DNA from 4 places in the Streptomyces sp. NPDC091387 genome. Region 1 is predicted to be linked to each of the others. Evidence: riboswitches for the same ligand, from Rfam matches in the RefSeq annotation. Region 1 holds a riboswitch; each other region holds the start of a gene.
The links. A riboswitch is a leader RNA that binds a small molecule or an ion and turns the genes downstream of it on or off. The one in region 1 is predicted to bind thiamine pyrophosphate.
Positions count from the first base shown of each region.

Region 2: it holds a riboswitch for thiamine pyrophosphate, as region 1 does, so the genes downstream of both, ACIQM0_RS18690 (cytosine permease) here and ACIQM0_RS35575 (thiamine ABC transporter substrate binding subunit) in region 1, are expected to answer to the same signal.
Region 3: it holds a riboswitch for thiamine pyrophosphate, as region 1 does, so the genes downstream of both, thiO (glycine oxidase ThiO) here and ACIQM0_RS35575 (thiamine ABC transporter substrate binding subunit) in region 1, are expected to answer to the same signal.
Region 4: it holds a riboswitch for thiamine pyrophosphate, as region 1 does, so the genes downstream of both, thiC (phosphomethylpyrimidine synthase ThiC) here and ACIQM0_RS35575 (thiamine ABC transporter substrate binding subunit) in region 1, are expected to answer to the same signal.

Region 1 covers NZ_JBIVTZ010000026.1:21,261-23,452, reverse strand. The annotation lists gene ACIQM0_RS35580 (ABC transporter permease) at 1-195, opposite strand, end outside; gene ACIQM0_RS35575 (thiamine ABC transporter substrate binding subunit) at 282-1,385, opposite strand; TPP riboswitch at 1,468-1,584, opposite strand; gene rlmN (23S rRNA (adenine(2503)-C(2))-methyltransferase RlmN) at 1,626-2,192, opposite strand, start outside.
Region 2 covers NZ_JBIVTZ010000008.1:273,460-275,651, forward strand. The annotation lists gene ACIQM0_RS18680 (TMEM175 family protein) at 1-340, shown strand, start outside; gene ACIQM0_RS18685 (hypothetical protein) at 435-560, shown strand; partial or broken gene ACIQM0_RS18690 (cytosine permease) at 625-1,311, opposite strand; TPP riboswitch at 1,302-1,395, opposite strand; gene ACIQM0_RS18695 (formylglycine-generating enzyme family protein) at 1,461-2,192, opposite strand, start outside.
Region 3 covers NZ_JBIVTZ010000003.1:152,840-155,031, reverse strand. The annotation lists gene ACIQM0_RS07560 (NAD(P)/FAD-dependent oxidoreductase) at 1-1,027, opposite strand, end outside; TPP riboswitch at 1,218-1,330, shown strand; gene thiO (glycine oxidase ThiO) at 1,328-2,192, shown strand, end outside.
Region 4 covers NZ_JBIVTZ010000016.1:63,729-65,920, forward strand. The annotation lists gene thiC (phosphomethylpyrimidine synthase ThiC) at 1-1,160, opposite strand, end outside; TPP riboswitch at 1,153-1,286, opposite strand; gene ACIQM0_RS29725 (YibE/F family protein) at 1,354-2,192, shown strand, end outside.

The DNA.
Region 1 (2,192 bases):
GATCAGCAGGGTCAGCGCGGTCGAGGCGAGCGCCTGCCAGAGGGTGAACCAGAGGACGTCCAGGATGTCCGGCCGGCTCAGCACCTCACCGAACCGGCCGAACTGCCAGACGCCGTCGGCCTTGAGCCCCCGCCCGACGATCGCCGCGACGGGGTAGGCGAAGAACACCGCGAAGAAGGCGACGGGCACGGCCATCAGGCCGAGCCGCACCGCGCTCCCGCGCCGTGACCGGGTCCGTGCGGCCTTCCCGCGCGCGCCCGGTCCGCGTACGGGAGTCCTCGCTACTTCACTACGAGCGAGGACCATGACTGGACCCACTGCTCACGGTTCTTGGCGATGGTGTCCGGGGCGACGGTCGCCGGCTTGTCCGCGGTGGCCCCGAACTCCGTGAAGAGCTCCGGCACCTTCGCGCCCTTGTTGACCGGGCTGACGAACATGTTGAGCGGCATGTCCTCCTGGAACTTCTTTCCGATCAGGAAGTCCAGCAGGGCCTTGCCGCCCGCCTCGTTCTTCGCGCCGTCGAGCAGACCGGCGAACTCGATCTGCCGGAAGCACGTCCCGGTGGCGACCCCGGTCGGGGCCGACTCGGGCTGCGGGTCCGCGTACAGCACCTCGACGGGCGGGCTGGAGGCGTAACTGACGACGAGGGGCCGGTCGGCCTTGGCCTTCCTGCCGCCCGCGGAGCCGGAGAACTCCTCGTTGTACGCCTGCTCCCAGCCGTCGACGACCTTGACGCCGTTGTTCTTCAGCTTCTTCCAGTAGTCCTGGTAGCCGTCCTCGCCGTAGGTGGCGACGGTGCCGAGGAGGAAGCCGAGACCGGGCGAGGACGTCGCGGCGTTCTCGGTGACGAGGAGGTTCTTGTACGCGGGCTTCGCCAGGTCGTCGAAGGACTTCGGCGGCGCGAGCTTCTTGTCGGCGAAGTACTTCTTGTCGTAGTTGACGCAGATGTCGCCGGTGTCGACCGGGGTGACCCGGTGCTTCGCGGCATCCAGCTGGACGTCGGACGCGACCTGATCGAGGCCCTCGGCCGCGTACGGCGTGAAGAGGCCGTTGTCGAGGGCGCGCGACAGCAGGGTGTTGTCGACGCCGAAGAACACGTCACCGCGCGGCGATCCCTTGGTCAGGATCTCCTGGTTGAGCGCGGCGCCCGCGTCCCCGCTCTTCAGCACCTTGACCGTGTAACCGGTCTCCCGGGTGAACTCCTTCAGCACGCCCTTGGACGCGTTGAAGGAGTCGTGGCTGACGAGGGTGACGGTCTTGGAGCCGGCGCCCTTGGTGCCGGCGGAGCCGGACGACGAGTCGTCGGAGCTGCCGCAGCCCGCGAGCGCGGTGGCCCCGATCGCGGCGGCGACGGCCGACACCGCGATCTTCTTGGTGGTGCTCATGTGATTCCTCCTGGGGGTGACCAGGAAGAGACGCGGCCCTGCCCGCGCCGGATCGGAACCGGAAGCGGGCAGGGCGCAACAGCTTGAGTAAGGTCCGAACTTCCTACCCGGAATGACCCGGGCGAGGTTCAGAGGGTCTGCGGCCAACCTGTCCTTGGTGCCGCACTCTCAGCGCTGTGGCGCTCCCCTGTCGGAATATGAAGTTGAATTCACGCCCAGGCTACACGGCCGGTTTCGGCCTCAGCGCTCGGATGCCGCCAGCTGCCCGCAGGCGCCGTCGATCTCCTGGCCCCGGGTGTCCCGGACGGTCACCGGCACCCCGTGGGCGGCGATGGCCTCGACGAACGCCTTCTCGTCCTCGGGCCGCGAGGCGGTCCACTTCGAGCCGGGCGTCGGGTTCAGCGGGATCAGGTTGACGTGCACCCGCTTGCCCTTGAGGAGCCGGCCCAGCCGGTCCCCCCGCCAGGCCTGGTCGTTGATGTCACGGATCAGCGCGTACTCGATGGAGATACGGCGACCGGACTTCTCCGCGTACTCCCAGGCCGCGTCCAGCACCTCGCGCACCTTCCACCGGGTGTTCACCGGTACGAGGGTGTCGCGCAGCTCGTCGTCCGGGGCGTGCAGCGAGACGGCGAGACGGCACTTGAAGCCCTCGTCGGCGAAGCGCAGCATCGCCGGCACCAGGCCGACGGTCGAGACGGTGATCCCGCGCTGCGACAGCCCCAGCCCGTCGGGCTCGGGGTCGGTCAGCCGGCGGATGGACCCGACCACCCGCTTGTAGTTGGCGAGCGGCTCGCCCATGCCCAT
Region 2 (2,192 bases), on a different contig from region 1:
GCTCCCCTTTCCCACCGGGCTCCTGGCCGAGTACGCCTCTCAACCCGAAGCGGTCGCCCTGTACGCGGGTGCGGTGGCCGCGACCCACGCGGTGCACGCGATCCTGCTGCTGATCACGCAACGCCAGGCGCGCCCGTCGCCCGCAGCATCATCCGCCGCCACGGGCCGCCGCTCCTTCACCGCGCAGCTCGGCTCCAGAGTGCTGATCTTCTGCCTCTCCATTCCGTTGGCCTACGTCAGCACGGAAGCAGCCATGTTGTTCTGGCTCACGCTGATCCCCGCCCACTACATCCTCGGCCGCCACCGCCACGGTGTACCAGCGATCCGAAACCGCCCCTGACCGCTTCCGGGGCGCGCGTCCCGTGTCCTCAAGCGGGCGAACGGCCGCCTCACCGGAGCATTCGGACTGGCCGTCATCAGGGGCCGGGAACAGCTTGGCACCCCTACGCGGCCGAGGTGCCTCCGACTTCGCCGTCGCAGCGTGCCTGGTGGCCGCGGTCGTCTCGCTGCTCCGCGGCCGCCGTTACATCCACGGCGAGACGGCGACCAAGAAGGCATGACCCCGCGCGGCCCACGAGCTGCCGGGGACCGTCACCCGCGTCGGCGCAGCCGCAGCGGGGCGTAGACAGCCAGGGCGGTGAGGAACGCCACCCCGTAGGCGAGGTCCGCCCCGTGCAGCGCCTTCGCCACCGGGCCCACGTACAGGCCGGTGCTCATGAACGGCACCGCCGCGGCGAAGGCGACCGCGAAGGCGGCCGCGAGGACGAAGGTCATCACGGTCTGGAGCCGGTGGATCACCTCGTACCCCAGTACGCCGAGCGCGCCCTGGGCGGCCATCATGACCAGCACCCCCAGCCAGAACGGCCAGCCGCACAACTGGGCCAGCGCCTCCCCGCCGAACAGGCCGATCAGCGCGTCCCAGGCGATGGAAGACAGCCACTGGAGCGCGCCCGGCAGTACGACGCCCCGACCGAACGCCAGCCGCGCGAGCGGGAGTTGCCCGGCACCGGTCTGGCTGCCCCAGGTCCCCAGATACGCGGTGGGCGCGGCGCCCACGAGCGTGCCGAGCACGACGGCGGTGAGCGCCGTGGCGAAGTCCAGGCCCAGCGCGATGCCGACGGTACCGGTGAAGACGCCGGTCATGGTCAGGTTCGGGGCGAACCAGACGGTGAACAGCCGGCCGGGCCCGCCGTAGCGTCGGTCCTCGGGAACCGGGGCTATCCCGTGCGCCTCGACGCGCAGATCGCCGGGGGCGCTGGGCATCCGCCCGTCGAACGCGGGCCGCGAATCCTGGGTATACGGCAATGACATGAAGACATCCCTCCGCCAGTGCTAACTGGTTCAGGTTCGACGGGTGTGTTCTCAGCCCTCTGCGGGGCACCCCGTGTCCGGTGCGGCGGTCAGGATAGCTGGGTGTGCGGATCGCGACGCGTTGCGGGGGTCGATGCCGAGGGCATGACCTAGAGGGCGCAGCGGAAGCCGCCGTGGCCCGTCGTGCTGTCGGGGGTGTTGGAGGTGCGGGCGGCGATCCGGTAGCGGTTGCAGTAGGAGCGGTGGCAGAGATACGAGCCGCCGCGCAGTACCCGGTTCTCGCCGTGCGGCGGTCCGGCGGGATCGGTACGGGTCTCGGGGCGGTCGGCGCGGTGCCAGTCGGCGCTGAAGCGGTCGGCGCACCATTCCCAGACGTTGCCCGAGGCGTTGTACAGGCCGAAGCCGTTGGGGGCGTACGCCTTGACGGGTGCGGTGCCCGCGTGGCCGTCCTCGCGCGTGTTGCGTACCGGGAAGTCGCCCTGCCAGATGTTGCAGCGGTGCCGGCCGTTCGGGGTGAGGTCGTCGCCCCAGGGGAACCGCGCCCGGACGAGTCCGCCGCGGGCCGCCTTCTCCCACTCGGCCTCGGTGGGCAGCCGCTTGCCGGCCCATCGGGCGTAGGCCGTCGCGTCGTTCCACGACATGTGGACCACCGGGTGGTCCCGGCGGTCGCCGATCGAGGTGCCCGGTCCCTCGGGAGCCCGCCAGTGCGCTCCGGTCACCGCGCGCCACCAGGGGGCGCCGGGTACCGTTCCGGGCAGTACGGCACGGCGGGCGGCCGGGGGTACGAAGGAGCCGAACACGTAGGACCAGCCCAGGAGTTCGGCCTCGGTGCGGTAGCCGGTGGCCTTGGTGAAGACGGCGAACCGGGCGTTGCTGACGCA
Region 3 (2,192 bases), on a different contig from region 1:
CCGACCAGGCGGGACCGGCCGGATCGCCGCGCCACAGCAGGGTGTCCGCCCCGTCGTGGTGACCCGCGTACTGGACGAACCGGCCGAACTGCTCGGACCAGAAATACGGCACGGGGTCATAGGCGGGCGGCTCCGCCCCGCCCCCGCCGGCCGCGCCGATGATCTGGGCGGCCGCGGTCCGTGGCCCCTGCAGGGCGTTGTCCCAGTGGTGGACCAGCAGACGCGCCCCGTAGCGCGCGGAGGGGAACGAGGCGCAGTCGCCGACGGCGTACACATCGGGCAGCGAGGTGCGCAGCGCCGCGTCGGCGGTCACCGACCCGTCGGGCCCGAGCCCGATGCCGGAGCCGGCCAGCCAGCCGGTGGCGGGCCGTGCGCCGATCCCGACGACGACCGCGTCGGCCGGGAGCGTGCGGCCGTCCGCCAGGACCACGCTGCCGGGCTCGACGCGGGCCACCCGCGCCCCGGTGAGGAGTCCGGCGCCGCTCTCCGCGTACCAGGCGGCCATCGGGGCGGCGACCTCCGCGGGCAGGGCGCCCGCGAGGGGGCGGTCCGCGGCCTCGACGACGGTGACCTCGCAGCCCGCGGCGCGGGCCGCGGTGGCGAACTCGGCACCGATCCAGCCCGCGCCGACGACCACGACGGTGTGCCGCGCCTCCAGGACGGGCCGCAGCCGCGCCGCGTCGTCCAGGGTGCGCAGCAGATGGACGCCCGGCACACCCTGCGAACCGGGCAGCACGACGGGTTCGGCGCCGGTGGCGATGACCAGGACGTCGTAGGGGACGGGCCCCGCGGAGGTGTCCAGCTCATGGTCGCCGGCGCGCAGGCCGGTGACCTCGCAGCCCAGCCGCAACGCGACGCCCAGTGCCTCGAAGTCGATGTCGAAGGCGGATTCCTCGGCCTTGCCGAGCAGCACCGCCTTGGACAGCGGTGGGCGGTCGTAGGGCTGATGGGGTTCGGCGCCGATCAGGGTGACGGCGCCGGTGAAGCCCTGCTCCCGCAGGGCCACCGCCGTCTGCACGCCCGCCATGCCCGCGCCGACGACGACCACCCGCCGCCCCGCCCGCTCCGACTGCCGCTCCGGCCGCTCTGCCCGCTGCTGCTCGTTCACCCGTCCACCTTAATCAACTGACGGTCCGTCAGGAAAGTGGTCCGCCGTCCTGCTCGCACCCACCGCCCTCCCGGGCCCCTCCTCGGGACGGGGTCTAGGGTGGCCCACGTAGAACACTCGCGGGAGCCCGGACGCACCGGGCTGAGAGGGAGGCTGGACGGCCTCCGACCGTACGAACCTGATCCGGGTCATGCCGGCGAAGGGAGGGGCTGGATGCCCATGCGCACCCACCGCGCCAGCGGGTCCGACGTCCTCGTCATCGGGGGCGGCATCATCGGCCTGGTGACCGCCTGGCGGTCCGCGCAGCGCGGTCTGGCCACCGCGGTCGTCGATCCCGACCCCGGCGGCGGGGCCGCCCGGGTCGCGGCCGGGATGCTGGCCGCCGTCACCGAACTGCACTACGGCGAAGAGATGCTGCTGGGCCTCAACCTCGCCTCCGCCGCGCGCTATCCGGCGTTCGCGGCCGAGCTGGAGGCGGCGAGCGGACAGGACATCGGCTACCGCGCCTGCGGCACCCTGGCCGTCGCGCTGGACACCGACGACCGTGCCCATCTGCGGGAGCTGCACGAGTTGCAGCGCCGGTCCGGGCTGGAGTCCGAGTGGCTCACCGGCCGTGAGTGCCGGCGCCTGGAGCCGATGCTCGCGCCGGGCGTACGCGGCGGACTCCGGGTCGACGGCGACCACCAGGTCGACCCGCGCAGGCTGGCCGCCGCGCTGCTGACGGCGTGCGAGCGGGCCGGGGTCGTCTTCCACCGCCACCGGGCCGAACGGCTCTCGGTGGCGCGGGACCGGGCCACCGGGGCCGTGCTGGCCGACGGTTCGGAGCCGGCCGCCGATCAGGTGGTGCTCGCCGCTGGCAGCCTCAGCGGCCGGCTCGCGGGGGTGCCCGAGCACGTCCTGCCGCCCGTCCGCCCGGTCAAGGGCCAGGTGCTGCGGCTGACCGTACCCACCGCGTACGCCCCCTTCCTCAGCCGTACCGTGCGGGCCGTGGTCCGGGGCAGTCACGTCTACCTCGTGCCGCGCGAGAACGGCGAGCTGGTGATCGGCGCCACCAGCGAGGAGATGGGCTGGGACACCACCGTCA
Region 4 (2,192 bases), on a different contig from region 1:
GTGCGCAGTTCGGCGAACTGCGCCCCGTCGTTGGCGTCCGCGATCGATCCGGGGCGCAGCCCGTCGCCCAGCGAGTACGTCACGTCGTACGAGGCGAGGATCTCGCAGAGCTCCTCGAAGTGCTCGTACAGGAACGACTCCTTGTGGTGCGCGAGGCACCACGCGGCCATGATCGAGCCGCCCCGGGAGACGATGCCGGTCTTGCGGCGGGCCGTCAGCGGAACGTACGGCAGGCGCACGCCGGCGTGGACCGTCATGTAGTCGACGCCCTGCTCGGCCTGCTCGATGACGGTGTCCTTGTACATCTCCCAGGTCAGCTCCTCCGCCCTGCCGTCCACCTTTTCGAGGGCCTGGTAGAGGGGCACGGTGCCGATCGGCACCGGGGAGTTACGCAGAACCCACTCACGGGTGGTGTGGATGTTGCGGCCGGTGGAAAGGTCCATGACCGTGTCGGCGCCCCACTTGGTCGCCCAGGTCATCTTGTCCACCTCCTCCTCGATGGAGGACGTCACCGCGGAGTTGCCGATGTTGGCGTTCACCTTCACCAGGAACCGCTTGCCGATGATCATCGGCTCGATCTCCGGGTGGTTGACGTTGGCCGGCAGCACGGCCCGGCCCGCGGCGATCTCCTCGCGCACCACCTCGGGCTCGACGTTCTCCCGGATCGCCACGTACTCCATCTCCGGGGTGATCTCGCCCCGCCGGGCGTACCCGAGCTGGGTCACCGGGCGCCCGTCCCGGCTGCGCCGCGGCCGGCGCGGACGGCCGGGGAAGACGGCGTCCAGATTGCGCAGTCCTTCCCCGAGCTCCCGGCTTCGCTCGGGCAGGGGAGACCCCGTCCGCGGTGAGGTGTGCTTGAACCCGTCGTCCTCGGGCCGCGCGGCCCGGCCGGCGTACTCCTCGGTGTCGCCCCGGGCGATGATCCAGTTCTCCCGCAGAGGTGCGAGTCCGCGGCGGACATCGGTGTCGATGGCGGGATCGGTGTACGGCCCCGACGTGTCGTACAGCGCCACGTCCTTGCCGTTGGTGAGGTGCACCTGACGGACCGGCACCCGGAGGTCCGGGCGCGCGCCCTGGACGTATCCCTTGTGCCAGCCGATGGACTTCCCGGCCTCGTCGCTCTGATTGGAGGCAGGCGTGCGTGCGTCCGCTGTGGTCATGAGACCTACTCCCTACGCCGGCATTACCCGGTAACAGGTTCGGCGGTCGGCGCAGCGTGTCCCGTACGGACGTACGGAGATCAGCGCCCTCTCAGCCCGGTGCTCCGAGCTCCCGCGTGTGCAAAGGTGCCACCACGCTAACGCCCTCGCGGGTGTGCTGAACAGAGGGCCCTGTTCTTGCGATGATCGGCCGGTGACAGCCCCTCGTACCGTTCCCGAACAGCCGGGCCATCAGCACACCCACTCGCACAGCCACGGCCCCGCCGCCCCCGTGTCCAAGCACCTGCGCAAGGTGATCGCCGCCGTGCTGATCCCGTTCGCGGCCGCGGTCGCTGTCGGTCTGCTGGTGCTCTGGCCCGGTGGTGCGCCGGCGCACGAGCGCACCGGTGTCGGGTTCGACCGGCAGACCCAGCAGGCCAGGGTGGTGAACATCGACAGGGTCGACTGCAAGGACGTGAACGCGGCCCAACTGCCCACCAGCGGCGAGACCACGCCGTCGACGGGAGACCCGGCCACCGGTGGCGACGGGGCCGGACTCTGCGAGAAGGCCACGGTCGAGGTCACGAGCGGCGAGGACAAGGGGCGCACCTTCATCGAGGTGGTCCAGCCCGACGCACCCCGACAGCTGCGGGAGGGGCAGGGGGTCGTGGTCGCGTACGCCCCCGACGCGCCCCATGACCTCCAGTACTCCGTGACGGATGTGAACCGGAAGTTCCCGATGGCGCTGCTGGCGGGAATCTTCGCCGTGGCGGTGGTCGTCGTGGGCCGACTGCGCGGGGTCATGGCACTGGTGGCGCTCGCCCTGTCGTTCGCCGTGCTGACCCTGTTCATCCTCCCGGCCGTCCTGCAGGGCTCGAATCCGCTGCTCGTGGCGGTCGTCGGGGCCAGTGCCATCATGCTGATCGCCCTCTACATCTGCCACGGGCTGACCGCCCGCACCTCGGTCGCCGTCATCGGCACCCTGATCTCACTGCTGCTGATCGGGCTCCTCGGCTCGCTCTTCATCGGCTGGGCGAGCCTGAGCGGGAACAC